3 regions of the Rhodococcus sp. P4_E4 genome follow, and region 3 is predicted to be linked to each of the others. Evidence: riboswitches for the same ligand, from Rfam matches in the RefSeq annotation. Region 3 holds a riboswitch; each other region holds the start of a gene.

Region 1 (10,253 bases), on a different contig from region 3:
TCGCGGTAGCCGACGCGGTGGTCGTGGACGAGACCGGTGTTGTCGTACTCGTTGCAGTCGTAGTGGACGTAGCGGAGCTCGTGCTTGTCGCGGTCACCACCAGCGGCTGATTACGAGGAGCAGTCGTCTCGTCGGCGATTCGCCAGGTCGGCGTCGGCGGGATGACAACCGTGGGAACTGCAACCGAGCTGTAGAACGCGGCCGGTTCGATCCCGGCGACGGACTCCACGGAAACCGACGAGACCAGAGCGGGAGGCTTCACCACAGGGCCACCGGAACCGAATGCGCCGGCTGCTCCGCCGAAAACGAGGCCTGATGTCAGAGAGAGGGCGGCCACTGCGACAGCGCCGATCATGACTGTTCTGTCTTTCATGCACACCTGTCCTTCGGGAGCAGTACGGAAGTACTGTAGGCGAAAAGATGCCGCAATGGAGTATCAGGGCCTGCTGGGCGGGACGCGAATCTGTGTGGCGTAGAACACAAAAGGCCCCGGGCGCCGACGCGGACGTCGGCACCCAGGGCCAGGTCAAGCAGTGAATCAGGCGGGGATCGTCAGTACCTGACCGGCGTTGATGAGATCCGGGTTCGGGATGCCGTTTGCATCCGCGATGCGCTGGTACTGGTTGCCGTCACCGTAGAAACGCTCGGCGATTGCCCACAGGGTGTCGCCGCTTTCGACGGTGTAGCTCTGCGCTACCGGAGCGGCGGGTGCAGGCTCGGGCTCCGGTGCCGGAGCGGGCTCCGGGGCAGCCTCGGCGGCCGGAGCCTCGATTGCAGTGTCCGAAGACCACAGAGCATTTCCACCGGCGGACAGAACGACGTTGCGATCGTCCTGAACCGAGAGGGAGGCACCGTCGTTGCCTGCGGTCTGCGATGCCCACACGGCGTCGGAGTCCTTGTAGATGACGAAGTTTCCGTCAGTCTGCACCTCGGCGCGGTTGGCGCCGGATCCGTTGGTGCCTGCGGCCCAAACAGCCTGTCCGCCCTCGGACAGAACCAGGTTGCCGTCGTCCTGCAAGGTGAGGGTGTATGCGCCGTTGTCGGACTTGAGTTCCTGGCCGACTCCGAGGCTTTGACCTGACTGCAGTGTGCTCACGCTGTCCCTTTCCAAATCTGTTGCGATGACTGTGCCTCCACGATTCCGCTTTACCGTCCAGTTACCTTCTGGCCGTTGGTCTCGTAGGCGACCGAGTGTACGTTACCGAAGAGTACGGAGAATTGTGCAGCGTTGACGGACTGCGTGTCGAGCGTTCGGATCTTGCTGATATTAAGGCGTTTTGGGTGAAAGTGCCGGATCATGGTACGTGACCTCGTCAGGTTTCGGTGCGCATTCTCCTGAACTCCAGGTGAACTCGAAACTCTCTCAGCGCATTATCAGTAACTACTGCATTATCAGTAACCGCTAGGGGCGTAGCGACTTGCGCGTCTCGTCGTGGAGAACGGCAAGCAGTTCACGCTCGACGTCGGCGAACTCGGGCGTGGTGATCATGTCCAGCTCGCGTGGTCTCGGCAAGGGAACGTCGACTACGCACCTGACCGTTGCCGGACGCGCAGACAGAACGACCACGCGGTCGGACAGATAGATCGCTTCACGAATATCGTGGGTGATCATCAGCACGGTCCACCGGTACTGCTGCCACACGTCTTGCAGCCAAGCCTGCATCTCGGTGCGGGTCAACGAGTCCAGTGCGCCGAACGGCTCGTCGAGCAGCAGGACAGGTTTGCCCTGAACAACGGTGCGCAGCATCGCCGCTCGCTGGCGCATACCGCCGGACAGCTGTGACGGCCGGGCGTCCTCGAATCCGGACAGGCCGAACGCGGGGAACAACTCACGAGCGCGCTCGCGTGCTTCCTTCTTGCCGACTCCCTGCACTTCCAAACCGAGGGCCGTGTTGTCGAGTACCGAGCGCCAAGGGAACAGAAGATCCTTCTGCGGCATGTACGCGGTGTGCACCTCGGCGGCTGCTTCGGATTCAGTTGCGCGCGTGCCCACACGGACCGAACCCGAGGTCGGGGATTCGAGCCCGGCCAGGACGTTGAAGATCGTGCTCTTGCCGCAGCCGCTCGGCCCGATCACCGACACGAATTCGCCCGCGTCGGCGCGGAAGGACACCGAATCGAGTACGAGACGCGATTCTCCGGCCGTGTCGAACCTCTTGGTCAGGTCCTGGATTTCGACCATTGCATCCTCGACCATCGGGTCAGTCATGTCCGCGACCTTTCGTTCATCGCCCATGGTGCAACGATGCGCTCGATGGCGAACGTCAGCAAGTACAGCGTGACGCTGATCAACGCGGTCACCAGTACGGCCGCCAACACCAGGTCGGTGCGGAAGGAGTTCTTCTGGGTGCTCATGTAAATGCCCAAACCGGAAGTAGCGCCGACGTATTCGGAGAACACCGCGCCCACGACCGCGTAGGTGATACCGATACGCAGGGCGGTGAAGAATCGCGGAATCGCCGAAGGAAGGCGGACGTATCGGAACTCCTGCCAGCGAGTGCTGCCCATACTGCGCAGGAGAGCGCCCGCTTCACGGTCGGCCGCGGCAAATCCCTCGATGAGTCCGATGGTCATGGGGAAGAACGTCGCAAGCGCGATCACCAACACCTTCGGCAACAACCCGAAGCCGAACCAGATGATCATCAGCGGCGCGATGGCGATGATCGGCAGCGTCTGCGAGACGACAAAAAGTGGTACCAGCGCGCGTGACAACCACGGCGAAAAGTCCACGACCACAGCAAGAATCCAGGCCAACACCAGTGAAACAGTGAAGCCGACCAACGTGACCTGCAATGTCGACCAGGCGTGGCCGGAGATGATCTCGCGATTGTCCCACCCTTGGGACAGAACGCGACCAGGAGACGGAAGTACCTGCGGCCGAATCCCACTGATCTCGACGTAGATCTGCCACGCCGCTACGAGGAGCACCACCACGGCGAGCGCGGGAAGCGCCCGCCGCATGGCCGAGACCAGCCGTCCGCTCACGTCAGGACGCGTCGAGATACTCATTGGTGAAGTACTCCGACCAGTCCGGCTTCTGGGTCAGCGGCTTCCCGTCCGGTCCGGCGAGCAATCCGTTGTCGAAGAGGAATCCCGAATAACCCGACCAGGTTTCGAGATTCTGGGCGCCCACGACGCCGTTGGCGTCTTTCATGTAGTCGGCGGCGAGCATCCGCTGACTGTCACGGACGAGGTCTTCGTCGGTGAAAGCTCCGGGGTTCGCGTCGATGAGATCCTGCGCGGCCTGGTCCGGGTTGTCGGCAGCAGTCTGATATCCGCGTTGAACGGCTTTGACGAACTTGCGTGCCTCGTCGGGATGGTCCTTCAACCACTGCTGGTTGCCGTTGATCACGATCGAATACGCATCGGGGAAGCCGTAATCGGTGTACTGGAAGTACCGCATCGGAGTTCCGTTTCGCTCCGCTTCGAGGCCTTCCCACGCAAAGTAGGAGACCGTGAAATCGGCCTGGCCCGAGTACACGGCTTCGTACGCGGACGTACCGAGCGTGACCGTCGTGAAGTTCCCGGTCCCGCCGTCGTTGCGGATGATCTGCTGCAGTGTCTCGACTTCGCCGGGATCGCCGAACCCGGCGTACGTCTTTCCGTCGAGATCACGCGGGCGCGTGATGTCCGCACGATCCGCCTTCACACCGATGCCGGTGGCGCGGTGCTGAAGTGGCGCGATGACGGACGTCGTGGCGGCGCCGGCCGCTCGGGCGAACGTGGCCTGACTCTGTGTGCTGATGCCGAACTCCGCGTTGCCGGCGTCGACCAGGGTGTCGGGCGAGGTGTTGTTGTACGGCAGGATCGAGACGTCCAGACCGGCGTCCTCGAAGTAGCCCTCTTGGAGTGCAACGTACAAACCGGTGTGGTTCGTGTTCGGGGTCCAGTCGAGTGCGAACCGAATGGTCCCGTCGGAAGAGCCGGTGTCAGCGGCGCATCCGGTCAGAACTGTGAATGCGGCTGCGATCGCGGCAGACGTGGCAAGTGTGCGGCGCAGCGCCGCAAACGACATCACGACGCCGGCCAAGGCTGCTGGTGGAGTGCGGAATCCCAGAACATCAACTCGTAGCGACTGGCGATGCGGAATGCTTCACTCATCGCCTCACGCTCTGTCTCGGTGGCTGCTTCGGCCGCAGCATTGACCAGTACGCGGGCCTGCGCCACCGACTCGTGGAATTCGGGTGCGTCGTACGTCGTGACCCACTGTGCGTACGGATGCGACGGATCGGCGTCGAGTACCTCGCGCGCTGAAGCGGCAAGATCGCGGCCGACCTCGGCGTAGATCCAGAAGCAGGGGAGTACTGCCGCTGCGGAGACCGGGTAAGGCGCAGTTGCCGCAGTCGCCGTCAGATACGAGACGTATCCCAGGCAGGCCTGCGAATGCTCGAGCCTTCCCGATCCCGCTGGAAGAATTCCACCGGTGAGAAGTCCGTCGTGAAGCGCAGATTCCACTGTCGCTGCCGTGGACGCGGAATTCGACCAGAAGCCCGCCGACTGCGGATCCGGGGCGTGGGCCGCGACCAGGGACAACGCTTTCGAATACCCCTCGAGATAAAGCTTGTCCTGCTCGATGTACGTGCGGAACGCGTCGAGAGGCAAGGTTCCGTCGCCGAGGCGTTTGAGGAACTCCAGTGAGTCGATCGACTCGCGGAGGACCTTCGTCTCGGCCCAGAGCCGATCGGTGAACCGATCCGTCGACGGCGCTGTGGCCACCGAGTTTTCGGCAGAATTGTATGCAGGCTGCGTAGTAGCCATGACATCCCTTCGTCAGCATTACCTGATCAGGTTCCCGGGTGTGTTCTCAGCCCCGCCCATGCGGAGCACCCCGTGTCAGAACTAGGCGACCTTAACACCGAGCCTCTGCTTCGTCGGCGGCTACCTGGCAGTTGAGTAGTCGGCGCACATCGGCCTTATGTTGGTACGTTTGGTCTTGTTTGCCACACGCGCGGGTCGGGAGGGGATTCAGACATGGAGACCGACGTTCGACCGAATCTCGGCGAGGACGGAACTCTGGTGATCCGTGCCCGCGGCGGAGAAGCCCGCGGGTATCCGGATGGCGGAATGTTCGCGTGGAAGGGCATGCCTTACGCAGCAGCGCCGGTGGGTGAACGGAGATTCCGCGCGCCGCAACCCGCTGAGCCGTGGGACGGGGTGCGCGACTGTCGTGAGTTCGGGCCGATCGCGCCGCAGGGCCAGAGCCCGGCGGTTCCGATCGACCGGGCCTTCAAAATCGACGAAGACTGTCTGTCGATCAACGTGTGGGCCCCGCGCCCCGACGGCACGCCGCGACCGGTGATGGTGTGGATTCACGGCGGCGCCTACTGCCTCGGGTCCGCCGCCCAAACGATCTACGACGGCCGTCATCTGGCTGAAACCGGTGACGTCGTTCTCGTCTCCTTCAACTATCGCGTCGGTGCCCTCGGATTCCTGGACCTGTCTGGATTCTCCACCGCGGATACCGTTTTCGAATCGAACTGTGGTCTGCGAGACCAGATTGCGGCACTCGAATGGGTTCGAGACAACATCGACGCCTTCGGGGGTGACCCGAGTGCGGTGACGGTGTTCGGTGAGTCGTCCGGCGCAGGATCCATCACGACGCTCATGACCTGTCCGAGCGCCGAAGGTCTGTTCAATCGTGCGATTGCCCAGAGTCCTCCCGCGACCTCCGTCTACGGGGCCGAGCGCGCCAAGACCGTGGCGGAGCGGTTTCTCGAACTGCTTTCGATCGCCCCTGAAGACGCAGGCGATCTGCTGACCACGGATCTGGAACTGCTCGTCAAGGCAAGCGATGACCTGGTCAACGAAATTCCGACCCGGATTCCGGGAACTTTGGCGATGGCACCCGTTGTCGATCGTGATCTGGTGCCGCACTACCCGGTTGCGGCTTTCCAGAAGGGTTACGCGCACCGAATCCCACTGATCATCGGTTCCAACAAGGACGAGGCGTCGATCTTCAAGTTCATGAAGTCTCCGCTGATGCCGGTGAGCGCGCAGTCGGTCGAGGCCATGCTGCAACTGCTGGCGGATGATCACCCCGACATCTCCGCGACCAAACTTGCCGAGATCATGTCGGCTTACCCTGATCACGCGAAACCGAGTGGCGCGCTGGCACTGTCGCGGGACGCGGCGTTTCGCATGCCGACTCTGTGGATCGCCGACGCTCACTGCAGGCATTCCCCTACGTGGGTCTACCGCTTCGATCACGCGACGCCGATGCTCAAGGCGGCGCGGATCGGTGCGGGCCACGCGACCGAATTACCTTATGTATTCGGCAATTTCGGAACCCTGAACGTCGACCCCACGTTCTGGCTGGGTGGACGGAAGGCTGCGATGGAGGTAGCCGGCCGTATTCAACGGCGATGGTTGGCCTTCGCGCGGCATGCCGTGCCGGCAGCTCTCGACGGTTCGAAGCACTGGGCGCCGTACGAGGAAGAGAGGCGGTCGACGCTGTTGATCGACTCGGCTGACACCCTCGTCAGCGACCCCGATCACGGACTGCGCGTCGCCTGGGGCAACGACGTGATGGGGTTCAACTGACGTCGGTCGAGTGTCGCGGACGATCCAGTTCGCGAAGCACCGGCAGGGAGGCACAGACTGCGGCGATCAGGATGATCGGAATCGACAGGGCCACAAAGGTCGACGCGATTCCGAGTTGATCGAGCAGAGGTCCGACCGCGAGGTAACCCAGCGGGCCGGCGGCGTAGGCAGTCGACGTCATGACACCGACGACGCGTCCGCGCATGTGCTCCGGGCTGTGCGTCTGCATGGCGTAGTTGGCGATCGGGCCGACTGGTCCGTAGACGAGCCCCTGCAGTCCGGCGAGCACGAGGATCACCCACAGCGGAGGTAGAAGCGCCATGGCAAGCATCGCTATGCCGAGAACGGCGACGGCAAAAATCATGATCAGTCGCCGGGACATGATCGGTGCCAGCGGAGCGTAGGCGAGAGAGCCGATGATGCCGCCGATCGCCAATGCCATCAGCACCGATCCGAGTTGCGCCGGTTGATCCAACTCTGTGAAGTACACCGGGAACACGACACTCTCCACCGGCATGTAGAGCGCGACGACGGCCATGTCGATCAGCGCCAGAGTGCGCAGCAGTTTGTTGTTCCAGACGAACCGAAGACCGTCGAGTGTGCCGTGCCAGATCGATTTCGGACGATGTTCGTGTTCGGGGACTCCGGCGCCAGGAAGGCGGATGAAGGCAACCACGACTATCGAGAACACAAAACCAGCCGCCGTCACCCAGAGCGTGTTCACCGCCCCGATCGTTGCGATCAGGACACCGCCGATGCCAGGGCCGATCAGATATGCGACGTTGAAATTGGCCTCGTACACGCTGTTGGTGCGATCGAGCTTCCACTTGGCGGTCCGAGTTGCTGCAGGCAGCATGGACTCCCTCGCCGCCATTCCGGCGGGGTCGAACACCGCACCGAGCGCGGCCAACGCCGCGATCACCGGGATCGTCAAGCCCGCGGTGGCCGCGATGATCGGGATCGCCGCTACGGACATCGCCGAAAGAGCGTCGGAAATCATCGACGTTCGACGGCGTCCGAATTTGTCGACGAATGTCCCCGAGAACAGGCTCGACACGAGTAGCGGAATGGCTGCTGCGCCGGCAACTATCGCCGCGTCGGTAGCCCTGCCGGTTCGTTCGAGAACAAGCCAGGGGAGTACGACGATGGCGATACCGTTGCCGATCGCCGAGAACAGCGTCGCGAGATTGACGAGGACGAGAGGGAGATAGCTGGGGGTAACTACGTCCTCGGATGCAGGTGGGCGCCGATCTGCTGAGGCGACCACGTTCTTTCCTTCCCCGAGATGGTGCCGACCAGGATTTCGAGAGTTTCGACGACGGCACCATCGACGCTAGCAGCGGGGGTTGCAGGTCCGCGAGTGATTTTTCGCGGGCCGTCCTCGTTCGGTTATGCCTGGTAAACGGGGTTCTCTGCAACAAACTTCTCGACGTACGAGCACGTCGGAAGGATCTTCAATCCCTCGTTCCGGGTCTGATCGAGCGCTTCCCGCACCACGATGGCGGCAAGCCCGCGCCCGCGAAACTGTGGGTACGTCACCGTGTGGTGGAAATCACGGACACCGGAATGGTCCGAGTACTCGGCAAAACCGGCCAGTTCGCCGTCGACACGGATCTCGAAGCGCGTTTCCGCGGAGTTGTGCGCCACTGTCTCGGTCATCTTCGGGCTCCGTTTCGAAAGGGCGGCCGGTTGCGGCGCGCCGCGTCTGCGTTCTGTGGAGTCACGCTACCTGGCAGGCGGTCCGCAATATCGCTTGCCGGCGTGAGTTCCGTTACTTAGCGCAACTACAACTGGACGACCGTTCAAGGGACCTTGGTCGTGTCGGATCAGGAAGAAAACTGGTCTGTACGTGCCGATTTGCCCGTACTTTTGTGCCCACATTGGGTGATACATATGCATCGCGATCGTAAACATCCCAATATGTGGGACTCGTCACAAAGTTTTTTGTCGTCTGTTCGGATGGATTAAGTGGAGGACCTGAAACGGGCAAATTGCAGGTCAGCGGGGCGCTGATTGCGTGCCGACGAAGGGTGCGAGCGCCCGGAAACCCCAGGGGTATTGCCTTGGTCATCAGATCGTTTCTCGGACGTGATCCCAAAGACCCGCTTGGGGGGTTAGCGTTTGAATCGTCGGGGATAGAAGAAGCGTTACAACTTCGCCAAAAAAACTTTGGTGCGGCTTCGCAACGGTTCGATTTCGAGTCTTCGTCGGACAACTTCGAGGAAGGAACGCACATGATTTTCGGGCAGCGTGAGTCGAACAGTTACTTTGCCGCAATTTTTTCGTACGACTTCCTTGACGAAGGTCTGGGATACGAGACCATCGCACGGATCCACCGGGGCGAGATCTGCGAGTGGATTCGCGATCTCGAGGCGTCCGGGTTGTTCTCGGCTGCGGAGGTCCATGCCGCCGAACTGGCATGGCGCGAAAATCCGCGCCTGCTCCTCGACGCCCTTCTCGAGGACGCCGACGAGGTCTCGGTCAAGCGCTGGGAGATTGCGTGGACGAGGCTAGAGCGTCAGTCGCCGGCAGCCGGAACCGCGGTGGCAGAGCACGGCTGATCCAGTCGGGCCGAGTCGACTGCCCAGTCTGCGTCAAGATCAACCGTCTGCGTCAGATCAGCGGTCGACGACTATCACCTCTTGATCAGTAAGCACGGTGAATTGCGCGCCAGCAGTGGTCAGCGCTGCGACCGTCCGCGCGGTCACCTGCGGATCTTCGAGTAACGAATCGCCGCCGTGCGGCACTATCGCGAAGTCGACCAGCGCGAGCCCGGACCAGATCGGGTCGATACCGCACGTAGGCGTGACTTCAGCGGGGTCGTCCGACGCGTCGAGCCCGATCAGAGTCGGAGTCGCCAGACACGCTCCCGCGCTGTATCCCGCATAGGCCACGAGGCCCGAACGAACCAGCATCTCGATGACCCGATCTGCGCCGCTTCGGGCTAGCTGAGCTCGCAGGACGAACGTGTTTCCGCCGCGAACCCACAGGCAGTCGAATTCGCGAAGCCGGACTTCGAGTGCTTCCGGTGCCCCCAGGAAGTCTCGGACGTCAACTTCCTCTGCCGTGAAGCCCGCGGCCCGCAATGGGGTCAATTCGCTTGTCACTGCCGAACTGCGGGCATTGACGGGCCACGAATCTGCAGCCGCGGCGATCACCGCTATTCGCGCGCCGCGGCCTACAAGATCGACAAAAGCCTCGCGGTGGTCGCCGAAACGGTAGGACGAGAGAAACAGTTTCACTTCTCAGTACCTTCGCGACCTACCCGCCCAGCTCTCAAATCGTGAACGCCAGATTGTCGACGACGCGTGCGCCCACCGTGGTGTCGCCGCGAAGTGAGATGTCGGTTCGATGATCGGACGCGTGGACGCGGCCACCGGCAATCCGGGTGAAGAGCGGTGAGCTCATCGAGATGGTCGTGGTCGCCGGACCGTCGAGCTCCGGGACGAGCGTTGCACGCGCATCGACCGAGATGTGAAGTGAACGGGCAAGTGGCCCTTCGAGTTCGAAAGTGATCCGTGCTCCCTCGGGTGCCTTTCCTCGTTTCCCGACGACAAATCCGAGCGCGCTGGTGATTTCGCCGAATGCAGTCTCCGCGCGCAATCCGCCTTCCTCGCCCGGAATGCCGACTGCATCTCTGATGTCGAGTTCGTGCATCCAACAGTCGAAGGTCCGAATGCGCATGAACCGGCCATAGGGCGCAAGACCGACTG
Region 2 (10,253 bases), on a different contig from region 3:
GCGGCCTCGAACGCTCGATCAGCGGCAACGTCCGCAATTGACGCTCGAGATGCCACTGCAGGTGTGCCGCGACCAGTCCGCTGGCTTGCGTCCGCAGCGTCGCGGGCGCCGAATCGGTGCCCTCCCACTCCCCTCGGAGCAGGGCTTCCATCAAGTCGAGCACTCCGGGCGACGGCGTCGCAGCACCCGCCGGGCGGCAGTAGGTACAGACGGCTCCGCCTGCGGCGACATGAAATGCACGGTGCGGTCCCGGAGCGCTGCAGCGGGCGCACTCTTCGAGGGCAGGCGCCCAACCCGCGTACCCCATGGCTCGCAACAAGAACGCGTCGAGCACGAACTCGACCGGCCGCGCCTGCTCGGCGATCGCACGCAGTGCTCCCACCGTCAATCGCTGGAGCTGCGGGGCCGGCGCGCGTTCCTCGCCGGCCAACCGCTCGGCAGTTTCGAGTACGGCGCAGGCCGTGGTGTACCGGCTGTAGTCGTCGACGATGTCAGTGGCGAAGGCATCGACCGTCTGCACCTGAGTGATGATGTCGAGATTCTTGCCCGGAAGTAGTTGCACGTCGATGTGAGCAAACGGTTCGAGTCTGGCACCGAATTTGGAGGTGGTCCGGCGGACACCTTTGGCCACGGCACGTACCAACCCGAACTGACGGGTGAGCAACGTGACGATGTGGTCGGCTTCGCCCAGTTTGTGCAGGCGCAGCACCACCGCCGTGTCTCGATACAACCTCACTCGACCAGTGTCCCACGTTGTACCGACGACCGATCCCGATGCCGCGCCCGATGACAAGTCGGAAATACGGCGGGTCCGTCCGGATAGACTGGCCCGATGCCGAGCGACGCAATTGCGCAACCTGTCACTGCAGAGTTGACCGGTCGCGAAGCGCGGTGGGAGCGACACAACTCCGAGCGTCAGAAACGGATACTCACCTCGGCTGTCGAACTGATCGAAGAGCGCGCGGCAGGTGCCGAGGTGTCCGTCCAGCAGATCGCCGACCGTGCCGGCCTCGCCAAGTCGGTGGTGTACCGACAATTCAGCGGCCGAGACGACCTCGATCGACGAGTCCGAGCGTTTGTGCTCGGCCAATTTGCGGCGGCCCTGGATGCGTCGATGAGCATTTCGGTAGGCACTCTCGACCAGATCCTGACCCGAACCATCAGCGCCGTCGCCGAGTGGATCACCGAGCATCCGCGGATTCACGAGTTCATGGGTACCGGCCCCACCGACTACGACGACGAGAGCATCGACGCGATCAGCAGCTTGAAGGCGACAATCGCCGACTCGGCCCGCACCACTATCACCGAAGTCGGTCGATCCGTGGGGATCGACTCCTCACCCTTCGATTCACTACCGTTCGCGGTGGTGACAATGGTCGAGGGCACGCTCACCCACTGGGTCCGAAGCACCGATCCGAAACCGAGCCGCGAAGAGATCGTCGCCGACCTCGCGAAATACACCTGGTACATGTTCGACGGCGTTGCACGCTCGAGCGGGCTACAGATCGATCCCCATGTCGAATTGTCCACGCTCATAGCCGAACTGGTGTCCTCCGACGGAGGAACTTCGCGGCCGGACTAGATCCGGGTCTTGTCGGAACGCTTCGGCTCGCCGCGGTAGCGGGCGTAGTCGCCGTCGATGCGCAGCTTTCGCCACGCACGCTTCGACACCGGATTCATCAATCCGAGTTCGTCTGCCAGGGCTCGCATTTCACCGAAGTAATTACCCAGGATGCGGCGTGAATGTGGGCTCCCCCAGAAGGCGCTCTTCATCACCTCGTCCGGGATTCCGAATTCTTCGGCGAATTCCTTTGGCGGTGACATGATTTCGCCCGCAAGCCAACGCATCGTGCCGGGGAAGGCGACCGATGTGATGGCTCGACTCGTACGACTGAGTCTGGGGACGTGATTGCGCAGGAACTCGTGAGCAAACGAGATGTGTCTCGCTTCTTCGGCGATGTGAATCTCCATGGTGCGGAGCATCGCCGGCGGCGTGTCCTTACCCTCGCGGATGAGATCCTTCTGGAAGTGGTCGATCGGTTCTTCACCAGCCAGAATGCCGATGAAGAAGATGACCGGGAACTTTGCTCCCAGCACTCCGATGATCGGCGACAGCCGCCGGAACATCGGACGCATACCCGGTACGTCGATGTCCATACGATTGACGAGTTCTTGGAACATCTGGATGTGATTGCACTCTTCGGTCATCTCGTGCAGGCAGTACCGGAACTCAGGCGACTGGTTGGGTAGCGCCATGATGTATTGCAGCATTCCCCGGATCAAGATGCTCTCGAATGCCGAACCCACCTTGGTCACATTCGCCTGACGCCACATTCCCATGGCGATTCGACGCTCCAACGACTGATCCTGGTACCACTGCGTCGCTCCGAGCGGATCCGACACGGATGAGAGCACCCACCTCGGATCATGCGGATCGATCGCGAACTCTGGTGAATCCCAGTCGATGTCGAGATAGGGATCGAAACTGCGGGCAACTGAGCCCTCGGACAAAGTCTGCAGTACCTGGCGGTACGGCTTTTCCACTTCGATCGACGCTGACCGAGCCATCGGTGTCTCCTCACGGCCAGTCCGTCGATTGGAGTCGACGGACTTGAATGAGGTCAAACATAATGGGACACCGCGTCCCACGCAACCCCTTCAGGGGCCTGATTTCAGGCCCGCCGCACCGGGATGATCTCGCGAACCTTCTCGTCTCGGAGATACAGACCCGCCCACATGACGATTCCGGTATAGACGGCAAACAGTGTCGTGCTCAGCAGAGGCTGTTCCGCTCGAAGGTTGGTCAACACGGCTCCGCCCAGGTAACCGGTGAGCAGAATCGCGCCGAGTATCGACGTTCGCGGAATCACGTACAGCGCAAGGCAGATCAGTTGCACCACCCCGGCCGTCAATGCCAGCGAGTCCGGCAACCCAAGTTCGGCGGAGGCGTCCTTGACGGTCTGAAGGTTGAGAATGTGAATGATGCCGTCGAAGAGCATGAAAACGACGAACAGCCCACTCAGGACGTATCCGACCTTGCGAGCCGTGGCCGAAGGTGTCGTCGTCGTGGCGTTACCGGAAACAGTTTCGTTGTGGACGGGCTGGGTGGTCATCGGATTCTCCTGGGGCGAAGGCGAGCGGCCTGTTGCCACTTCGCTTGCAATTACGACTCCCGAGCGATCGAAAACTCATCGCGCCGACCGTTACTGCACACCCGGCGTTCAGGACGATTCACCTCACGTGGTCTGATGGACGGTGACACGGGGTGCCGAAAAAGTCGGCTGAGATCAGACCCGATGAACCTGACCAGTTAGCACTGGCGGAGGGATGTCGACATGACCGAACAGCAATTTCAGCGCGCATTGAACCTCGACGAGCAGATCGTTCTGATCACCGGTGGCGCCCGCGGGCTCGGCGCCGCACTGAGCCGAGCATTCTTCCGCTCGGGCGCCCGCGTAATCGTGAACTACAACAAGAGCCGCGATGCCGCCGAGGCCCTGGTCGCCGAACTGGGTGAGGATCGCACCTTCGCAGTCCAGGCGGACGTGACGGACCGCAGTTCCGTCGACCAGTTGTTCTCCGCTGCACGCGAGAGATTCGACGCACCGATCTCGACCGTGGTCGACAATGCACTGGTCGACTTCTCGTTCAACGGCGATGCCCGGCCGAACGCGGACACGATCACCTGGGCCGACTTCGACTCTCAACTACGCGGAGCTGTTGCCGGAACACTCAATACCACCCAGGCAGGACTACCAGGCATGCGCGAACTCGGCTTCGGCCGAATCATCACTGTCGGAACCAATCTGGTCCAGAATCCGGTAGTTCCGTACCACGACTACACCGCTGCCAAGGCCGCACTGTTGGCACTGACACGGACGCTGTCCGCCGACCTCGGTCCGGACGGGATCACAGTCAACATGGTCTCCGGCGGCTTGCTCCGCACCACCGATGCGAGTGCCGCGACACCGGAAGCAGTGTTCGACATGATCGCGGCAAGCACTCCCCTGCGCCGAGTCACGACGCCGGACGAATTTGCCGACGCTGCACTCTTTTTCGCCTCCCCATGGTCGCGGGCCGTGACCGGCCAGAATCTGGTTGTCGACGGCGGACTCGTCAAGAACTGATGGGCGCACAGCTACGGATAGGTGCGTTCCTGCTCGGTTGCGGGCATCACAGTGCGGCGTGGCGACACCGCGACTCACCGGTCGAAAGTCTCGGTGACATCACGTATTACGAGTCGCTCGCCCAGATCGCCGAACGCGGCAAGCTGGACGCCGTTTTCTTCGCTGACGGTCACAGTGTTCGAGAACCCGAGTCTGGTGCGTCGTGGTTTCTCGAACCGATCACCGCGTTGACTGCCATGGCACGAGCGACGGCGAACGTCGGCCTGGTCACCACCATCTCCACGACCTTTTACACGCCATTCCACGCGGCACGACTTTTGGCATCGCTCGACCACATCAGCGGCGGACGGGCCGGATGGAACGTCGTGACCTCGATGTTCGACCAGGAGGCGCGCAACCACGGACTCGAGGCGATGCCCGATCACGCATCCCGATATGAACGAGCCGACGAATTTGTCGAAGTGGCCCTCGCATTGTGGGATTCGTGGTCGGAAGACGCGCTGATCCTCGACCGGGCGGGACGTTTTGCCGACGCAGGCGAGATTTCTCGCATCGATCACGACGGCAAGCATTTTCGTGTCGACGGCCCGTTGACGGTTCCTCGATCCCCGCAGGGCAGACCGGTTTTGTTTCAGGCCGGGGCGTCCGAGCAGGGTCGCGATCTGGCTGCGCAGCGCGCCGAGGCGATCTATTCGGTTGCCTACGACCTACCCAGCGCGCAGAGCTACTACGCGGACGTGAAGTCGAGAATCGAGCGCGCCGGCCGGGATTCGAACTCGGTCGCCGTCATGCCGGGGCTGGTCACCTACGTCGGAAGTACTGTCGCCGAGGCACGGGCCAAGAAGGCCGAACTTGATCGCCTGCTGCCCACCGAACAGTCGATACGCCAACTCTCGTTGTTCACCGGACAGGATTGCGAGGACTGGGATCTCGACGGGCCCGTGCCCCCGTTGCCTCCACTCGAAGCATTCAGCGGGCCGCAAGGACGCTACGCAACTATTCTGCGGATCGTCGAGAAGGACGCACCGACTGTGCGGGAACTCCTCGGGACGCTCGCTGCGGGTGGTGGCCACGCAACGATGATCGGCACACCGGAGTCGATTGCCGACGAGATGGAATCCTGGTTGAACGGCCGCGGTGCCGACGGTTTCAATCTGATGCCGCCGACCTATCCGCAGGGCCTGGAAGATTTTGTCGATCACGTGATTCCAGTGCTGCAGGCGCGTGGGTTGTTCCGACGCGAATACGAGGGAGCGACTCTGAGAGAAAACCTCACCTAGTCCGGCAGTAGCGGCACCGACAGGTCCGGATCGCGTCCCAGGAGCACTCCCCTCGTGAGAGCCGCCGAGCCGAACTTCTTCCGGACGCTGTCCATCGCCGAGTCGAGGGCGGCAGTGTCCGGACCCGCGAATCCTGGACCGTCGAAGGGCAATTCGAGTTGTTCGGCGCCGTCCCGATCCAGGTTGGAGACAGCGACACCGATCAACGTGATGCCCTTGTCCGCGATCATCGGTATCGCTTCGTCCAGCAGCACCATCGAGGCGTTCAGCAATTCCGCTGTGTCGGCGGTGGACCGGCGCAGTGTGTGAGATCGAGTTGCCCGCGTGAAATCCGCGAAGCGAAGCCGGAGCGTGACCGTGCGCCCCGTCCGCTGCGCCGAACGCATGCGTCGACTGGCACGATCGACAAGGGACATCAACGACGCATCGAGTTCTGCGCGGGAATGGGATCCGCGACCAAGCGCATGCTGAGCACCCATCGAACTGCGGCCACGATAGGCGCGGACGGGGCGCGGATCTCGATTGTGCGAGAGCGCGTAGAGATGGCGACCGGCGCCGCCCCCGAGAATCGAGACGATCGAGGATTCGTCGTGCCGAGCGATGTCACCCACCGTCACGATGTCGAAGTTTCGCAACTTCTGGGCCGTGATCTTGCCGACGCCCCACAGCTTCTCGACCGGCAACGGATGCAGGAATTCGGTCTCGCCCTCCGGCGGCACTCGCAGCAATCCGTCGGGTTTCGCGAATGCACTCGCGACCTTGGCCAGGAACTTGGTGCGTGCGATCCCGACCGTGATCGGTAGTCCCACCTGCTCGGCCACGTCGCGTCTGAGGTTGGCCCCGATCTGCAGCGGGTTTCCCACGATTTTGGCGAGCCCGCCGACCTCGAGAAAGGCCTCGTCAATGGAGATTCCTTCGACCAGCGGCGACGTGTCGTGAAAGACGTCGAACACGTCTTTGCTCGCCTGCGAGTACGCCGACATTCGCGGGGGAACGACGATTGCCTGGGGACACAGTGATCGAGCCTGACCACCACTCATCGCAGTTCGAACCCCGAATGCCTTGGCCTCGTAGCTTGCCGCCAGGACCACGCCACCACCGACGATGACCGGTCTGCCCGCCAGAGTCGGGTCGTCACGTTGCTCGACCGATGCGTAGAACGAATCGAGGTCCGCATGGAGGATCGTTGCGTCACCCGTAGGTCGACCACCCCCAGGATGATTACCGCCAGAACGGGCACCGCCAGGGTGATTACCTGGCGTTTCTCGATCCAGCGGTTCATGCGACACGAACATATGTTCCCATGCGCCACCGACACAACGAAAGGCCGCAAATAGATTCCATGGAATTAATCAAGAATCGGGTGTACGGTGAAAGAATGATTCCACGGAATGCATATCGGTTCGGGGTCTGCTCATGACGGGGTCGGACCTGAGCGGTCACTTCGACAACCTCGTCCGCTTCGAAACCGAACTGTGGACGGCCGTCGACCAGCGACTCCGAATCGAGCACGACCTGCCACTGAGTCGATTCGAGCCGATGCAGATCATCGACAGGCTAGGTTCCTGTCGGGTCTTCGACATTGCCGAAGCCCTCGCGATCACCGTCGGTGGCACGAGCAAATTGGTGGATCGGATCGAGTCCTCGGGGCACTGCCGTCGACAATCCAATCCCGCCGACAAACGATCCTCACTCATCGCGTTGACCCCCGACGGCATCGGCCTGTTGCAGCGGGCGAAGGCCACGTTCGACGACGAACTGGCACGCCGTCTCGGTTCCGTGCTGACGCCCGAGGCTCTCGATCGGTTCGGCGCCACACTGGCCACGCTGCGCGAAGCCAACCGTCGACTGACACTCATCACCGAGGAGAAAGCATGACCGACACAATGCGCGCAATCGTGCTCGACGCCCCCGGCCCGCCAGAAGCATTGACGATCAAGGAGATTCCCATACCGGCGCCTACCACCGGCTGGGTCCTCATCCGCGTGAAGGCCTTCGGTCTCAATCGATCCGAACTGCACACCCGCCTCGGCCTCGCCGAAGGCGTGACGTTCCCGAGGGTGCTGGGCATCGAGGCCGTCGGCGAAGTGGTGAACTGCCCCGGCGGGGAGTGGACCGAAGGGCAGCAGGTCGCCGCCATGATGGGCGGGATGGGTCGGGTCTTCGACGGCGGATATGCCGAGTACACATGCGTTCCCGTCAGCCAGGTCGTTCCCTTCTCCAGCAAACTGGACTGGTCGACAGTGGGAGCTGTTCCCGAGATGCTGCAGACGTCGTACGGCTCTCTGACGGTGGGACTGGATGCGAAATCCGGTCAATCCCTACTGATTCGAGGCGGAACCTCCTCGGTCGGCATGGCAACCGCAGTCCTGGCGAAGCAGTGGGGGCTCACGGTCCTTGCGACCACCCGCGATGCGAGCAAGACGTCATCGTTGACCGCGATCGGGGTCGACCACGTTGTCCTCGACGACGGTACCGTGGCAGGCCAGGTGCGAGACATTTTCCCGGACGGTGTTGATCTGGCTCTCGAATTAGTCGGAACACCAACACTTCCCGATACGTTGCGCGCCACTCGCGTTCACGGGACCGTGTGTTTCACGGGCATGTTGTCCAACGAGTGGACAGTCAAGGACTTCTATCCGATCGACTACATTCCACGCGGAGTGCGATTGACCTCGTACGGCGGGGACGCGTCCGACCTGCCTGCCGACGTACTGCAAGACTTCCTCTCCGCTGTCGCGTCAGGCGAGGCGGTGGTACCGATCGACGAGGTGTTCGCGTTCGAGGACATCGCGCAAGCACATGCCAAGATGGAAGCTGGTACGGCTCGTGGCAAATTGGTGGTGATGATCTGACCTGGTTTCTCACACCTGGTTTCTCACACCACGAATCGATAACCCATCCCCGCCTCGGTGATCAGATGCTTGGGGCTGGCCGGGTCGTCCTCGAGCTTGCGACGAAGTTGAGCCAGGTAGACACGCAGATAGTGAGTCTCGGTGTCGTAGGCCGGTCCCCACACCTCCCGAAGCAATTCCTTCTGCCCGACCAGCTTTCCGCGGTTGCGCACAAGCATCTCGAGCATGCCCCACTCGGTCGGAGTCAGGTGCACCTGTTCACCGCGCCGACTCACCGTTTTGGCAGCCAAGTCCACCGTGAACGACGCGGTCTCGACCGACGGTTCCGAGGTATCGGCCGCCGAGGTTCCACGCCTCGCCGCTGCGCGCACGCGGGCCAGAAACTCGTCCATCCCGAAGGGCTTGGTGACGTAATCGTCGGCACCGGCATCGAGGGCCTCGACTTTGTCCGCGGAGTCGGTGCGCGCCGACAGCACGATGACCGGCGCCGTGCACCAGCCACGCAGGCCTGCAAGTACTTCGGTGCCGTCCATGTCCGGCAGTCCGAGATCGAGAATCACCACGTCCGGCGGCCGTTCCGCTGCAGCGCGCAGGGCCCCTGCTCCGGTGGACGCCGTCACCACGTCATATCCACGCACAGTGAGGTTGATGCGTAGTGCCCGCAAGATCTGCGGTTCGTCGTCGACAACCAGTATCCGGCTCATGACTCGCTTCCATTCGTTCCTGCACCGGCCAGTTCGACCATCATCGTCAACCCACCGCCCGGAGTGTCGGTGGCACTGACCGTTCCGCCCATCGCGTCGACAAATCCACGAACCACGGACAGCCCGAGGCCCACTCCGCCGGTGTTGTCGCGATCTCCCATCCGCTGGAACGGCTCGAACATCGATTCGGCTTCACCACGGGGTACACCGGGGCCGGTATCTGCGACGGTGATGACGGTGCGGTCTCCGACGCGTGCTGCTCCCACTCGCACCGGTGTTGTGCCGCCGTACCGCAATGCGTTGTCGACGAGGTTGGCGATCACTCTCTCGAGCAAACCCTGATCGGCTTGCACGGCAACAGTACCCACGTCGACGATCACACTGTGAGACCGGGAGTCCGACCGGCCGCCGATGCCTAATCCAAGCAACGCCCGGTGAACAACTTCGTCGAGGTACACCGCTCGCAACGTCGGCTTGACCACTCCCGCAGCCAGTCTGGACGAATCAAGAAGGTTGCCGACCAGCGCGGTCAACTGATCCGCAGACTCCTCGATGGTGGCCAGTAGTTCTGCCGTGTCCTCAGGTGAGAACTCGATGTCGTCGCTGCGCAAGCTCGACACAGCAGCCTTCACGCCGGCGAGCGGTGTCCGAAGGTCATGGCTCACAGCCGAAAGCAATGCTCGGCGCAGTTGATCAGCCTCGGTCAATGCTGCCGCCTTGCTCGCTTCGACCGTGAGCTTGTCCTGACGGATCATGCCGACCGCCTGGTGCGCGACAACGGTCAACACCCGACGATCACGCGCACTCAACTCCGGCCCCGACAGCATCAGTGCGTATTCGCCGTCGTTTACCTCGCACACGGAATCCGCGTCAGCTTCACGTGCCGGCGGTTCTGCACCCACGGCCGCGACTACGCCATCCTCATGATGCACCACCGAAACCCCACGTTGACGGTAGATTTCACGAGCTTTCTCGAGCAGCGTGGACAGGTCAGCACCGCGGAGAACCGACCCCGCAAACAGTGTCAGAAGTTCCGCTTCCTCCGAAGCGCGCTTCGCTTCCCGAGCTTTTTTGGCGGCAGCGTCCACCAGAACGGCCACTGCCACAGCCACTATCAGCAGCACCACCGTCGTGATGAAGTTGTCGGGTTCGGCGATCGTGAAGCTGTACCTGGGGTCGGTGAAGAAGTAATTGAGCAGCAGTCCCGATAACAGAGCAGACAGCATTGCCGGCCCGACACCACCGAGCAGCGCGACCAGAACCACCACCACGAAGAACAACGCATTT
Region 3 (10,253 bases):
ATCGCCGACGCCATCAGCGCGGGATTCTTGGCCCGCGTCACCGCTGTCGCAAGTAGGACCGCGTCGCAGCCCAACTCCATGGCAAGGGTGGCGTCGCTGGCCGTTCCGATCCCGGCGTCGAGGATGACGGGTACGCCGGCGCGCTCGACGATCATCTCGATGTTGTGCGGATTCGCGATACCAAGCCCGGTGCCGATGGGTGAACCGAGCGGCATGACCGCGGCGCAACCAACCTCTTCGAGGCGAAGCGCCAGCACCGGATCGTCCGTCGTGTACGGCAGAACGGTGAATCCGTCGTCCACCAATTGTTCTGCGGCGGAGACGAGTTCGATTGCGTCGGGCAGCAGTGTCCGCTCGTCGGCTATGACTTCGAGTTTGACCCAGTTCGTCTCGAGCGCTTCGCGTGCCAACTGCGCCGTCAGCACTGCTTCGGCGGCGCCCCGACACCCGGCGGTGTTCGGCAACGGTTCGATTCCGAGGCGACGAAGCAGGTCCAGAACGCCGGTGCCGCCGGCCGCGTCGACTCGCCGCATCGCGACGGTGGTCAGTTCGGTGCCGGAGGCGACGAGCGCTTCCTCGAGCACCGCAAGGTTGGCGGCGCCGCCTGTTCCGGTGATGAGCCGGGAACCGAAGCTGCGGCCAGCGATAGTGAGAAGGTCCTGCTCAGCCACCCTGCACCGCCGTGAGGATCTCGATTTCCCAACCACGTCCGACGGATTCGTCCCAACGCCCGCGAGGAAAGAGCGCACCGTCGACGGCGACGGCGATACCCTTGCTCGGCAACTCGAGGTGCGTCAGTAGCTCGGTCACCGTGACTGCTCGATCGAACTCGAGATCTTCGCCGTTGACGGTGATCCCGATCGGGACCTGCTCACTCATGAATTTTCCTTAACTACTGCGAACCGCTCGGGTTCGGTTCCTTTTACCTCGACCAAAGATGTGCCGTTCAGCAACGCGACCGTCGCATCGGCGGTGACGGGCGTCAGCAGGACACCGTTGCGTCCGTGTCCGGTGGAGACGACAACACGATCGGACACGCGCCCGATCAAGGGCAGGTTGTCCGGCGTCATGGGACGCAGGCCTGCCGCGCATTCGTACAGTTCGTATTCGCCGATCGCCGGCATCAGTGCCTCGGCGTCGTTGATCAGGTCGCGTACTCCGGCCATCGTGACCTGTGTGTCCTCACCGGACTCGTATTGTGTTGCGCCGACGACGATTCCGTCACCGCGCGGGACGAGGTAGGCGGGCCGCCCGTGGACGCTTCCGCGGATGGTGCGGCTGGGCGCCGGGGTGACTCCAGGCCTACTCCGCAGGCGAAGGATTTCGCCCTTGACCGGGCGTACCGGTAACCCGGGCCACAGCTTGGGTGACGCGATACCGGCGGTGAGCACTATCTGGTCGGTATCGAGTTCGGCGAGGTCGTTGACGGCACGCGCGATCAATTCGACACCGGATTCCGCACAGGCCTTCTGCAACGCCTCCAGCAGAAGTCTGTTGTCGACGGCGGACTCACCGACAGCCATCAGTCCCGACCGGATGCCCCGGCCGAGCATCGGTTCGAGTTCGCGGATGCGGGCGCGACCGAGAACTTCGAGTTCATGGCCCTGCGCGGTCACCCACTCGGCGATGGTCTGCAGGTCCTGCGCGTCGGCCGCATCGAGTGCAACCGTCAGCGAACTGTCCGCGGTGAAGACCGATGGCCCGAACTTTCCGAGCTCCTCACCGAACGTCGGCCACCGTTCCAGGGACGCCGCACCAACCGTCAACGCTGTCTCTTCACCCGGCCAGCCTTCGGAAAGCGGGGCGAGCATTCCGCCCGCCACCCACGAAGCACCTGATCCAATGGACGGGTCGTACAACCGAACGGACCACCCGTCGCGGGCGGCTCGCCACGCAATGGCGAGACCGATGACACCGCCGCCGACAACCGACACCGTACGAGCGTGTGTACTCACGAAACTCCACCTCCACTTCCTGCGCCGGCATGATCCGGGTCAGGTCTGACGGTCGGGATCTGGTCGCGATCCCCTCTCAGCCCCACGAACCTCGCAGTCACGACAAAAAGTGACAACGACGTTTCAGGACTCCCGTGTCGAACCTTGCTCCCTAGAGGCTACCGTTTGCTCCGTGCACCCCACACATCCCAGTAACGTCATCGACCGGCGCGAGCGCCTGGCAGCAGCACGGCTGTACCTGTGCACCGACGCGCGCCGCGAGAAAGGCGACCTCGCGCAGTTCGCCGAGGCAGCATTGTCCGGCGGAGTCGACATCATCCAATTGCGTGACAAGGGCTCTGCCGGTGAGCGCGAGTTCGGCCCGCTCGAGGCCAAGGACGAATTGGTAGCGCTGGGCATTCTCGCGGTCGCAGCGCGACGCCACGGCGCATTGTTGGCCGTGAACGATCGCGCGGATCTCGCGATGGCTTCCGGTGCCGACATCCTCCACCTTGGCCAGAACGACATTCCCGTCCCCTACGCGCGAACCGTTGTCGGTGAAGACGTCGTCATCGGGCGTTCGACGAGTAGTCGCGCGCAGGCGAGTCTGGCCGCAATCGAAGAGGGCGTCGACTACTTCTGCACCGGGCCGGTCTGGGCGACACCGACCAAACCGAATCGAAGTGCGTCCGGTCTGGAACTGGTTCGATCGACCGCCGACGCCGCACCGCCGCGCCCCTGGTTCGCAATCGGCGGCATCGACGAGGAACGCCTGCCGGAGCTGCTCGATGCCGGTGCCACGCGCATAGTCGTCGTGCGTGCAATCACGCACGCGTCGGATCCCCAGGCGGCTGCGCAGCGCCTCGCCGCGGCCGTCACTGGACGCTGAAAACCGGTAACTGGCGACCGTCAACTGTTTGCCGGGCGATTTCTGCACAGTTACGGGTCAGCACGCCTGACTCGAAACATGAACGGAAGTTGTCCGATCAGACAACAAACCCCCAGTTCCTAGGTGCGATTGGATGTCCGAAAAGTCGGATTAGGTGATCTTGATCACAGTTATTTCGATTGCGTGTCGCATCCCATTCGGTTTGTTGTAGTTTACTCCCAGTTACTAACTGAAACCTAGGAGCACTAAATGGGATCCCTCGACACCGGCTCGCTCAGCACCGAATCGCTCGAAGACCTGAACCTCGGCAAGATCAGCCTCCTGAGGAGTCCGGCCCTTCTGCTGTATATGCCCTGTTAAGACTGCGTACTCGACGCCTCGGACAGGTTCTGGTCACTGCCTGACTGCTCACTGCCTTGGTGGGAACTGCCTTGGTGGGAACTGCCTTGGTGCGAGCTGCCCGACAACCATCCGAAGCCACCGTCTTCGAGTACGACGGTGTGTGGGTCGCCGCCCTGTAGGTCTTCGGTCTCGGCTGGTACAGGCGCAGTTCGGAGCTCGGGCCACGAGGAACCGAATCCCGGATGCAATGGCAGCGAATCGACGTCGGCTTCACGCACCCACCGCAACTCGGTGCTCTCACCGTTGGCAACCGTAGACAGTGGATGTGCCGCATCAGCCACAACGGTGGTGTAGGTCCACCCGCTCTCAGCATGCATCGTCACTACCTCACCGCGGACGCGAACGGCGTCTTCGGCGATTCCGGCTTCTTCGTGTGCCTCCCGGACAGCGGCGTGCGTCGTGCTTTCGTGTGAGTCCCGTGCTCCACCGGGCAATGCCCAGGTACCACCTTGATGGCTCCACGCCGCACGATGCTGCAGCAAGACCAGGGGCGATCCGTCCGAATCGGGGGCGCGCAGAAGCAGTCCAGCGGCTCCGTGTTTACCCCAATGCCGAGTACCGTCCGGTCCGATCGACCAACCGTCACCGTCACCACGCATCGACTACCTCGCTCCGCCTGCTCTCGCCGTTGTCCCACACTAACCGTTTCAAACTGCTCCAGGTGTAGGTGATGCTTATATGCTCGCGAAGATGCCCTGAATCATTTCTCGGCGGCGTCATTTCTCGGTAGCCCGCCTACAGCGAAGTGAGGTGCTCGATGGTCGACCGTGTCGTCCCGTCCATCGAACCCCGGTCGCTGCCGCCCGCCGAGGGCACTTCGGTATCGGCGGAGGACGAGCGAGCACTTCTGCGGCGCGAACTCCAGGCATTCATGTCCTCGACGCCTGGCCGGTTGACCGTCGTCGGAGTGATCTTGATTGCGATCACCTTGATCGCCGGACTCCTCGCCACCGCAGCGATCGAGAACCGACAGGCGAACCTCGACCTCCTCCTCGTCGAAACCGAACCTCTCGCCAACTCGGCCCAGAACCTCTACAGCGCGTTGTCTTTGGCAGACGCCGCCGCGGCCACCGCCTTCATCTCCGGCGGCCTCGAACCCGCCGAAGTACGCGACCGATACACGCAGTCGATCGGTGAGGCGTCGGCGGAGATCGTCCAGGCATCGGCCGGTCTCGACTCGACTGATCTTGCCGGGCACAGCGCGTTGACCACCATCTCGACCGACCTCTCCGTCTACACCGGGCTGGTCGAAACTGCACGGGCGAACAATCGCGTCGGAAACCCGGTCGGGGCAGCATATTTGAGCGAGGCCTCGCAGTTGATGCAGACCTCGCTGCTGCCGATGGCTCAGCAACTGCACGCCTCGCAGGAGACCCTGGTCTCGCAGGTACAGCGCGATTTCGAGACTCCACCGTGGTGGCCGATCGTGGCATTCGTCCTCGTGTTGTGCGCGCTGGTGGCAACACAGGTGTACTTCTCCCGCAAGAGTCGCCGACGCTTCAATCTCGGGTTGATCCTTGCCTCGCTCGCCGTCGCGGCTGCGCTGCTGTGGCTGCTCACCGTCGGACTGGTGTCCGCACTTGCCACCGGACGTGCACTCGACGCGGGCGCCGAGCCACTGCACGAACTGACCGAGGCCCGGATCATGGCACAGCAGGCACGTACCGTCGAAACCCTCACGTTGGCGAGACGGGATTCAACTGCCGAGGACAACGTGACGTTCACTCGCAAGGTCGACGCCCTGCGCGACATCCTCGAGGGCCTACGCAGCGACGAACGCGCCCGAGTGAACAACGAGGTGCTGACCGCCGCACTGGATTCGCGCGAGCAATGGGTGGCTGCGCACACGCGCATGTACGACCGTCTCGGGACCGGCGACTTCACTTCCGCTGCCGCCATCACCATCGGCTCCGGAGAACAGGATTCGGCCGCGGAATACGGAAAGCTCGATCACGAACTCTGGCAAGGAATCGTGGATTCGCGCACAAATCTTCGGTCCGACGTCTCGTACGCCTCACGTGTGTTGGCTGCCTCTGCACCGGGCATGACTGTATTGGCAGTTCTCGGAGTTGCCGGAATCTTCATCGGGTTCTGGCCCCGACTGCGGGAGTATCAGTGACGGGAGTACCGGAGATGCGGAGGAAGCTCCCGGCCGTGTGCGTCGCGGTTCTGGCAGCGTCCGTGCTGGCGCTCGCCGGTTGCGGTGCAGATCGAGCCGAAGACCTGAACAACGCGGCCGCCACGTCGTACACGGAACCGCCGCTGCCGGCCGAGGCCACCATCGCGCCCAGTCCGACACCGACGACCACCGCGTCGTGCACCAACCTCACTGCGAGCCTGCGCCCCACACCCGCAGACGCATCTCCGCAGCCACCCACGCCGAGCCTCGACGCCATCCGCGCCCGCGGGCGGCTGATCGTGGGCCTGGACACCGGTTCCAACCTCATGAGCTTTCGCGATCCGGCGACCGGACGCCTCGAAGGCTTCGACGTGGACATCGCCCGCGAGATCGCCCGCGATCTGCTCGGCGACCCGGAGAAGATCGAGTACCGAATCCTGACCTCGGACGATCGGATCGCCGCACTCCAGGAATCCATGGTCGACGTGGTCGTCAAAACCATGACCATCACGTGCGAGCGGCGCGAGAAGGTCGACTTCTCGACGCAGTACTTCTCCGCCGAGCAACGAATTCAGGTCCTGCAGGGTTCACCGGTACGCGGCATCGCCGATCTCGCAGGCAAGCGAGTCTGCGCTGCCCGGGGAACGACGTCGGCCACGCGAATCCAGGAGCTCCAACCCGAAGCCACCGTCGTGACCGTCCCGATGTGGTCCGACTGCCTCGTCGTCCTCCAGCAGGGGCAGGTGGACGCGATCAGCACCGACGACACGATCCTCGCCGGACTCGCCTCGCAAGACCCGTATCTCATGATGGTCGGTGGTTCGTTGGGCGTCGAACCCTACGGAATCGGAGTGAACAAGGACAACCCCGACTTGGTCCGATTCGTCAACGGAACCCTCGAGCGGATCCGGGGTGACGGGACCTGGAACCGTATCTACGACCGTTGGCTCAGCGTCCTCGGTCCGTCACCCGGTCCCCCGCCGGCCGTCTACCGGGATTGAGGCTGACATGACCGAAGAAACCGGCCCCGAGCCCGACGCCACGCAAGCCTCCGTACGCCCCGAGCCTGACTCCACGCAGGCGGTTCACCGCGAGCCTGACTCCACGCAGGCAGTTCACCGCGAGCCTGACTCCACGCAGGCATCCCTACGCTCCGAACCCGAAGCCACCGGTGCCTACGAGCGCCTCGAACCGACCTCGGCCCAGATACGAGGAACCACGCCGTCCGCATCCTCCTCCCCTACCGGCCGCTCCACTCGATCCCGCCGCAGCCGGTCGGGACGAAAGCTGCGCCTCGGCGGCGGCCTGGTCGAAGTTCCCCCCGTCCCACAGATCGACCCCGCATCTGCGGTGATGAGTGACCCGACGGTCCCCGAGCGCAAACGGTTCTGTTGGAAATGCAACGAACCGGTCGGCCGTAAGAGCGCAAGCACCAAGGCAACTCAGCACGGCACCTGCCCCAAGTGCGGTTCCACTTTCGACTTCCGCCCACTCCTCGAAGAGGGCGAATTGGTATCAGGTCAGTACGAGGTTCAAGGGCCCATCGCGCACGGCGGCCTCGGATGGATCTACCTCGCGATCGATCGTAATGTCAGCGACAGGTGGGTAGTTCTCAAGGGACTCCTGCATTTCGGTGATTCCGAAGCGCAAGCCGTTGCGGTGGCCGAGCGTCAGTTCCTCGCCGAGGTCGCCAACCCCAGCATCGTCAAGATCTTCAACTTCGTCGAGCATCCGCGCCCGGACGGGACACCCATGGGGTACATCGTCATGGAGTACGTGGGCGGACGATCATTGCGCGAGGTGCTGGCCGAATTCCCGGACGGCAAGCACATGCCGATCGAGCAGGCAATCGGCTACGTACTGGAAATCCTTCCGGCGCTGAGCTATCTGCATTCCACCGGCCTGGCGTACAACGACCTCAAACCCGAGAACGTGATGGTCACCGAGGACCAACTGAAGCTGATCGACCTCGGCGCCGTGTCCGGGATCGAAGACTACGGATACCTGTACGGCACTGCCGGCTATCAAGCGCCGGAGATCATCGAGACCGGCCCGACCATCGCCTCCGACATCTTCACCGTCGGAAGAACACTCGCGGTTCTCACCCTCGACATGCCCTCGAAGCACGGACGGTACCTCGACGGCCTTCCCGAACCCGAGGACGAGCCACTACTGCGCGACAACGAGTTCTTCCACCGCCTGCTGCTGCGCGCCACCGACCCGGATCCGAAGAAGCGTTTCCAGTCGGCCGAGGAGATCGCGGGCCAACTCACCGGCGTTCTGCGAGAAATCCTCGCGGAGCAGACCGGGCAGGAGAATCCCGGGCTCTCGCTCGTGTTCAGCAGGCAGCGAACGTCTTTCGGCACCGATGAATTGGTCGGGCAAACCGATGTGTACGTCGACGGTGTCAGCCACGACGCTGCTCTCGATCCGCGCGAAGTTGCGCACGCACTTCCCATCCCGTTGGTCGACCCCACCGATCCCAGCGCGCCGTTGCTGGCGGCAGCGGTGCACAGCGAACCGTCTCAGACTCTCGATGCGTTGAAACACGCCCGCGAGAACGGAATCGACCGAACGTCAGGCACACCGGCGGCCGCCATCTCCGGCGAGGTCCGACTGGCCGAGGCCAAGGCTCATGTCGATCTCGGCGATCCGGAGACCGCGCTGAGTGTTCTGGACGAACTCCAGCAGAGCATCGGTGATCACTGGAAGATCGAGTGGTATCGAGGGCTTGCAGCGTTGCAACTGGACCGATTCGAGCCCGCCTTCAGTCATTTCGAGACCGTCCTGACGGCTCTGCCGGGCGAGGCTGCACCCAAACTCGCGTTGGCGGCGACAGCAGAACTGATCCTCCAGCATTGGGAGAGCGACGACCCGGACCAATGGTGCCGCTTCTCGGAGAAGTACTACCGCACCGTCTGGCGGACCGAACGGAACTACGTCAGCGCAGCATTCGGGCTCGCCAGGCAACTCGCCGATCACGGCAACAAGAAGGCAGCCATCGCCGCCCTCGACGAAGTTCCCACGTCTTCCCGGCACTACAACGTCGCACGGATGTCGAGCGCTCTGACGATGCTGTCCGGCGTTCCGATCGCCGAACTCGACGAATCGACTCTGAGGGAAGCCGCCCGTCGCGTTCGCGCGCTACCGGCCGAGGAGAGCCGAAGTCTGCAGATGCGAACCCTGGTGTTGGGTACGGCACTCGATTGGATTCGCTACGGAAACCGCTCGCACACCGAACTCGAACCCATCCTCGACCTGCCATTCACCGAGCAGGGTCTGCGCACCGGAGCCGAAGCCTGCCTTCGCGCCCTCGCCCGCGCCACGACCTCCCGCACGCACCGCTACGCCCTCGTGGACCGGGCGAACGCGGTGCGTCCGCGCAGCAATTTCTGACGCGCTCCCCGAGATTTACAGCGCGGCCACCAAAGCCTTCGCCGCGCGGGCGATCGCCAACTCCTCGTTGGTGGGGACCACCAGCACCTCGACGGCCGACGTGGATGCGGAGATACGACGCTCGTCGCGGCTCTTCGCCTCGTTGAGAGCCGGGTCGACCTCGATTCCGAGACGGGAGAGGCCGGCCAGGCTGTCGCGTCGTACGTCGATGTTGTTCTCGCCAACACCGCCGGTGAAGGTGATGACGTCGACGCCACCGAGTTGAACGATGAAGGCGCCGATGTACTTACGGAGCATGTGTACGTAGACGTCGTAGGCAAGTTGTGCGTCTTCGTCGCCGCCCTCGATCAGTGCGAGCAGGGCACGGAAATCGTTGACTCCCGACAGTCCCTTCAAACCGGAACGACGGTTGAGGAGGTCGTCGATCTCGTCGACCTTCATTCCCGAGTTGCGATTGAGGTGCAAGATGATGCCTGGGTCGATGTCGCCGCTGCGGGTGCCCATGACAAGACCCTCGAGCGGGGTGAGGCCCATCGTGGTGTCGATAGCCTTGCCGCCCTTGATTGCCGAGGCCGAAGCGCCGTTTCCGAGGTGCAGAACAATCTGATTCAGCTCGGCCGGATCCTTGCCGAGGAAGTCCGCGACTCGTCCCGACACGTATTCGTGTGAGGTCCCGTGGAAGCCGTATCGACGAATCTGGTTGGCCTTGGCCACATCCCGATCGATCGCGTAGGTCGACGCTGCGGCGGGCAGCGTGTGAAAGAAGGCAGTGTCGAATACTGCTACGTGCGGAACGTCTGGCAGTTCTTCGCGCGCCACCTCGATACCGATCACGTTGGCCGGATTGTGCAGCGGCGCAAGGTTCGACAAATCCTCGATGGCTTTCACGACGCCGTCGTCGATGAGCGTCGGCGAATAGAAGATGTCACCACCGTGCACGACTCGGTGACCGACGGCGATGATTCCTGCCTCGCTCAGCGGCCGTCCGACCTCGGCGACGATGTCGAGCACCATCTTCAGTCCCGCACGGTGATCGGCGATGGGGAGGCTGCGGTCTTCGACTCCGGTGCGGTGGTTGTAGACGATGTGGCCGTCGGGTTCACCGATCCGCTCGATGAGGCCGTGCGCTACCGATTCCGCTGTATCCGGATGCACGAGTTGAAATTTGATCGATGACGAGCCGGAATTGATGACCAGTACGGTGCCGTCGCTCACGCTTACGCTCCCTGTGCCTGTATTGCCGTGATAGCCACGGTGTTGACGATGTCCTGGACCAACGCTCCACGCGAGAGATCGTTGACCGGCTTGTTCAGTCCCTGCAGAACCGGGCCGACGGCGATAGCGCCGGCGCTACGCTGCACTGCCTTGTAGGTGTTGTTGCCGGTGTTCAAGTCCGGGAACACGAACACCGTGGCCTTGCCCGCCACCAGAGAATCCGGCATCTTCTTGTCAGCGACACTCTGCTCGACGGCCGCGTCGTACTGAATGGGCCCTTCCACCAACAGGTCCGGTC

What was found. A riboswitch is a leader RNA that binds a small molecule or an ion and turns the genes downstream of it on or off. The one in region 3 is predicted to bind thiamine pyrophosphate.
Region 1: another riboswitch for thiamine pyrophosphate. It lies ahead of AC1DVN_RS26595 (TenA family protein); the one in region 3 lies ahead of thiO (glycine oxidase ThiO).
Region 2: another riboswitch for thiamine pyrophosphate. It lies ahead of AC1DVN_RS09935 (3-oxoacyl-ACP reductase); the one in region 3 lies ahead of thiO (glycine oxidase ThiO).

The regions. Positions count from the first base shown of each region.
Region 1 covers NZ_JBFUJB010000026.1:54,867-65,119, forward strand. The annotation lists gene AC1DVN_RS26570 (hypothetical protein) at 1-373, opposite strand, end outside; gene AC1DVN_RS26575 (LysM peptidoglycan-binding domain-containing protein) at 539-1,096, opposite strand; gene AC1DVN_RS26580 (ABC transporter ATP-binding protein) at 1,403-2,197, opposite strand; gene AC1DVN_RS26585 (ABC transporter permease) at 2,206-3,009, opposite strand; gene AC1DVN_RS26590 (ABC transporter substrate-binding protein) at 2,987-4,015, opposite strand; gene AC1DVN_RS26595 (TenA family protein) at 4,015-4,758, opposite strand; TPP riboswitch at 4,746-4,841, opposite strand; gene AC1DVN_RS26600 (carboxylesterase/lipase family protein) at 4,972-6,540, shown strand; gene AC1DVN_RS26605 (MFS transporter) at 6,533-7,807, opposite strand; gene AC1DVN_RS26610 (GNAT family N-acetyltransferase) at 7,930-8,199, opposite strand; gene AC1DVN_RS26615 (hypothetical protein) at 8,775-9,101, shown strand; gene AC1DVN_RS26620 (Type 1 glutamine amidotransferase-like domain-containing protein) at 9,159-9,782, opposite strand; gene AC1DVN_RS26625 (maleylpyruvate isomerase family mycothiol-dependent enzyme) at 9,817-10,253, opposite strand, start outside.
Region 2 covers NZ_JBFUJB010000006.1:240,583-250,835, forward strand. The annotation lists gene recO (DNA repair protein RecO) at 1-736, opposite strand, end outside; gene AC1DVN_RS09920 (TetR/AcrR family transcriptional regulator) at 833-1,582, shown strand; gene AC1DVN_RS09925 (AurF N-oxygenase family protein) at 1,579-2,568, opposite strand; gene AC1DVN_RS09930 (DoxX family protein) at 2,673-3,113, opposite strand; TPP riboswitch at 3,252-3,345, shown strand; gene AC1DVN_RS09935 (3-oxoacyl-ACP reductase) at 3,363-4,127, shown strand; gene AC1DVN_RS09940 (LLM class flavin-dependent oxidoreductase) at 4,127-5,407, shown strand; gene dinB (DNA polymerase IV) at 5,404-6,702, opposite strand; gene AC1DVN_RS09950 (MarR family winged helix-turn-helix transcriptional regulator) at 6,824-7,285, shown strand; gene AC1DVN_RS09955 (zinc-binding alcohol dehydrogenase family protein) at 7,282-8,262, shown strand; gene AC1DVN_RS09960 (response regulator) at 8,286-8,966, opposite strand; gene AC1DVN_RS09965 (sensor histidine kinase) at 8,963-10,253, opposite strand, start outside.
Region 3 covers NZ_JBFUJB010000015.1:49,177-59,429, reverse strand. The annotation lists gene thiG (thiazole synthase) at 1-671, opposite strand, end outside; gene thiS (sulfur carrier protein ThiS) at 664-879, opposite strand; gene thiO (glycine oxidase ThiO) at 876-1,955, opposite strand; TPP riboswitch at 1,955-2,101, opposite strand; gene thiE (thiamine phosphate synthase) at 2,128-2,823, shown strand; gene AC1DVN_RS16975 (NUDIX hydrolase) at 3,180-3,824, opposite strand; gene AC1DVN_RS16970 (hypothetical protein) at 3,983-5,344, shown strand; gene AC1DVN_RS16965 (glutamate ABC transporter substrate-binding protein) at 5,359-6,345, shown strand; gene AC1DVN_RS16960 (serine/threonine-protein kinase) at 6,353-8,740, shown strand; gene AC1DVN_RS16955 (acetate kinase) at 8,756-9,955, opposite strand; gene pta (phosphate acetyltransferase) at 9,958-10,253, opposite strand, start outside.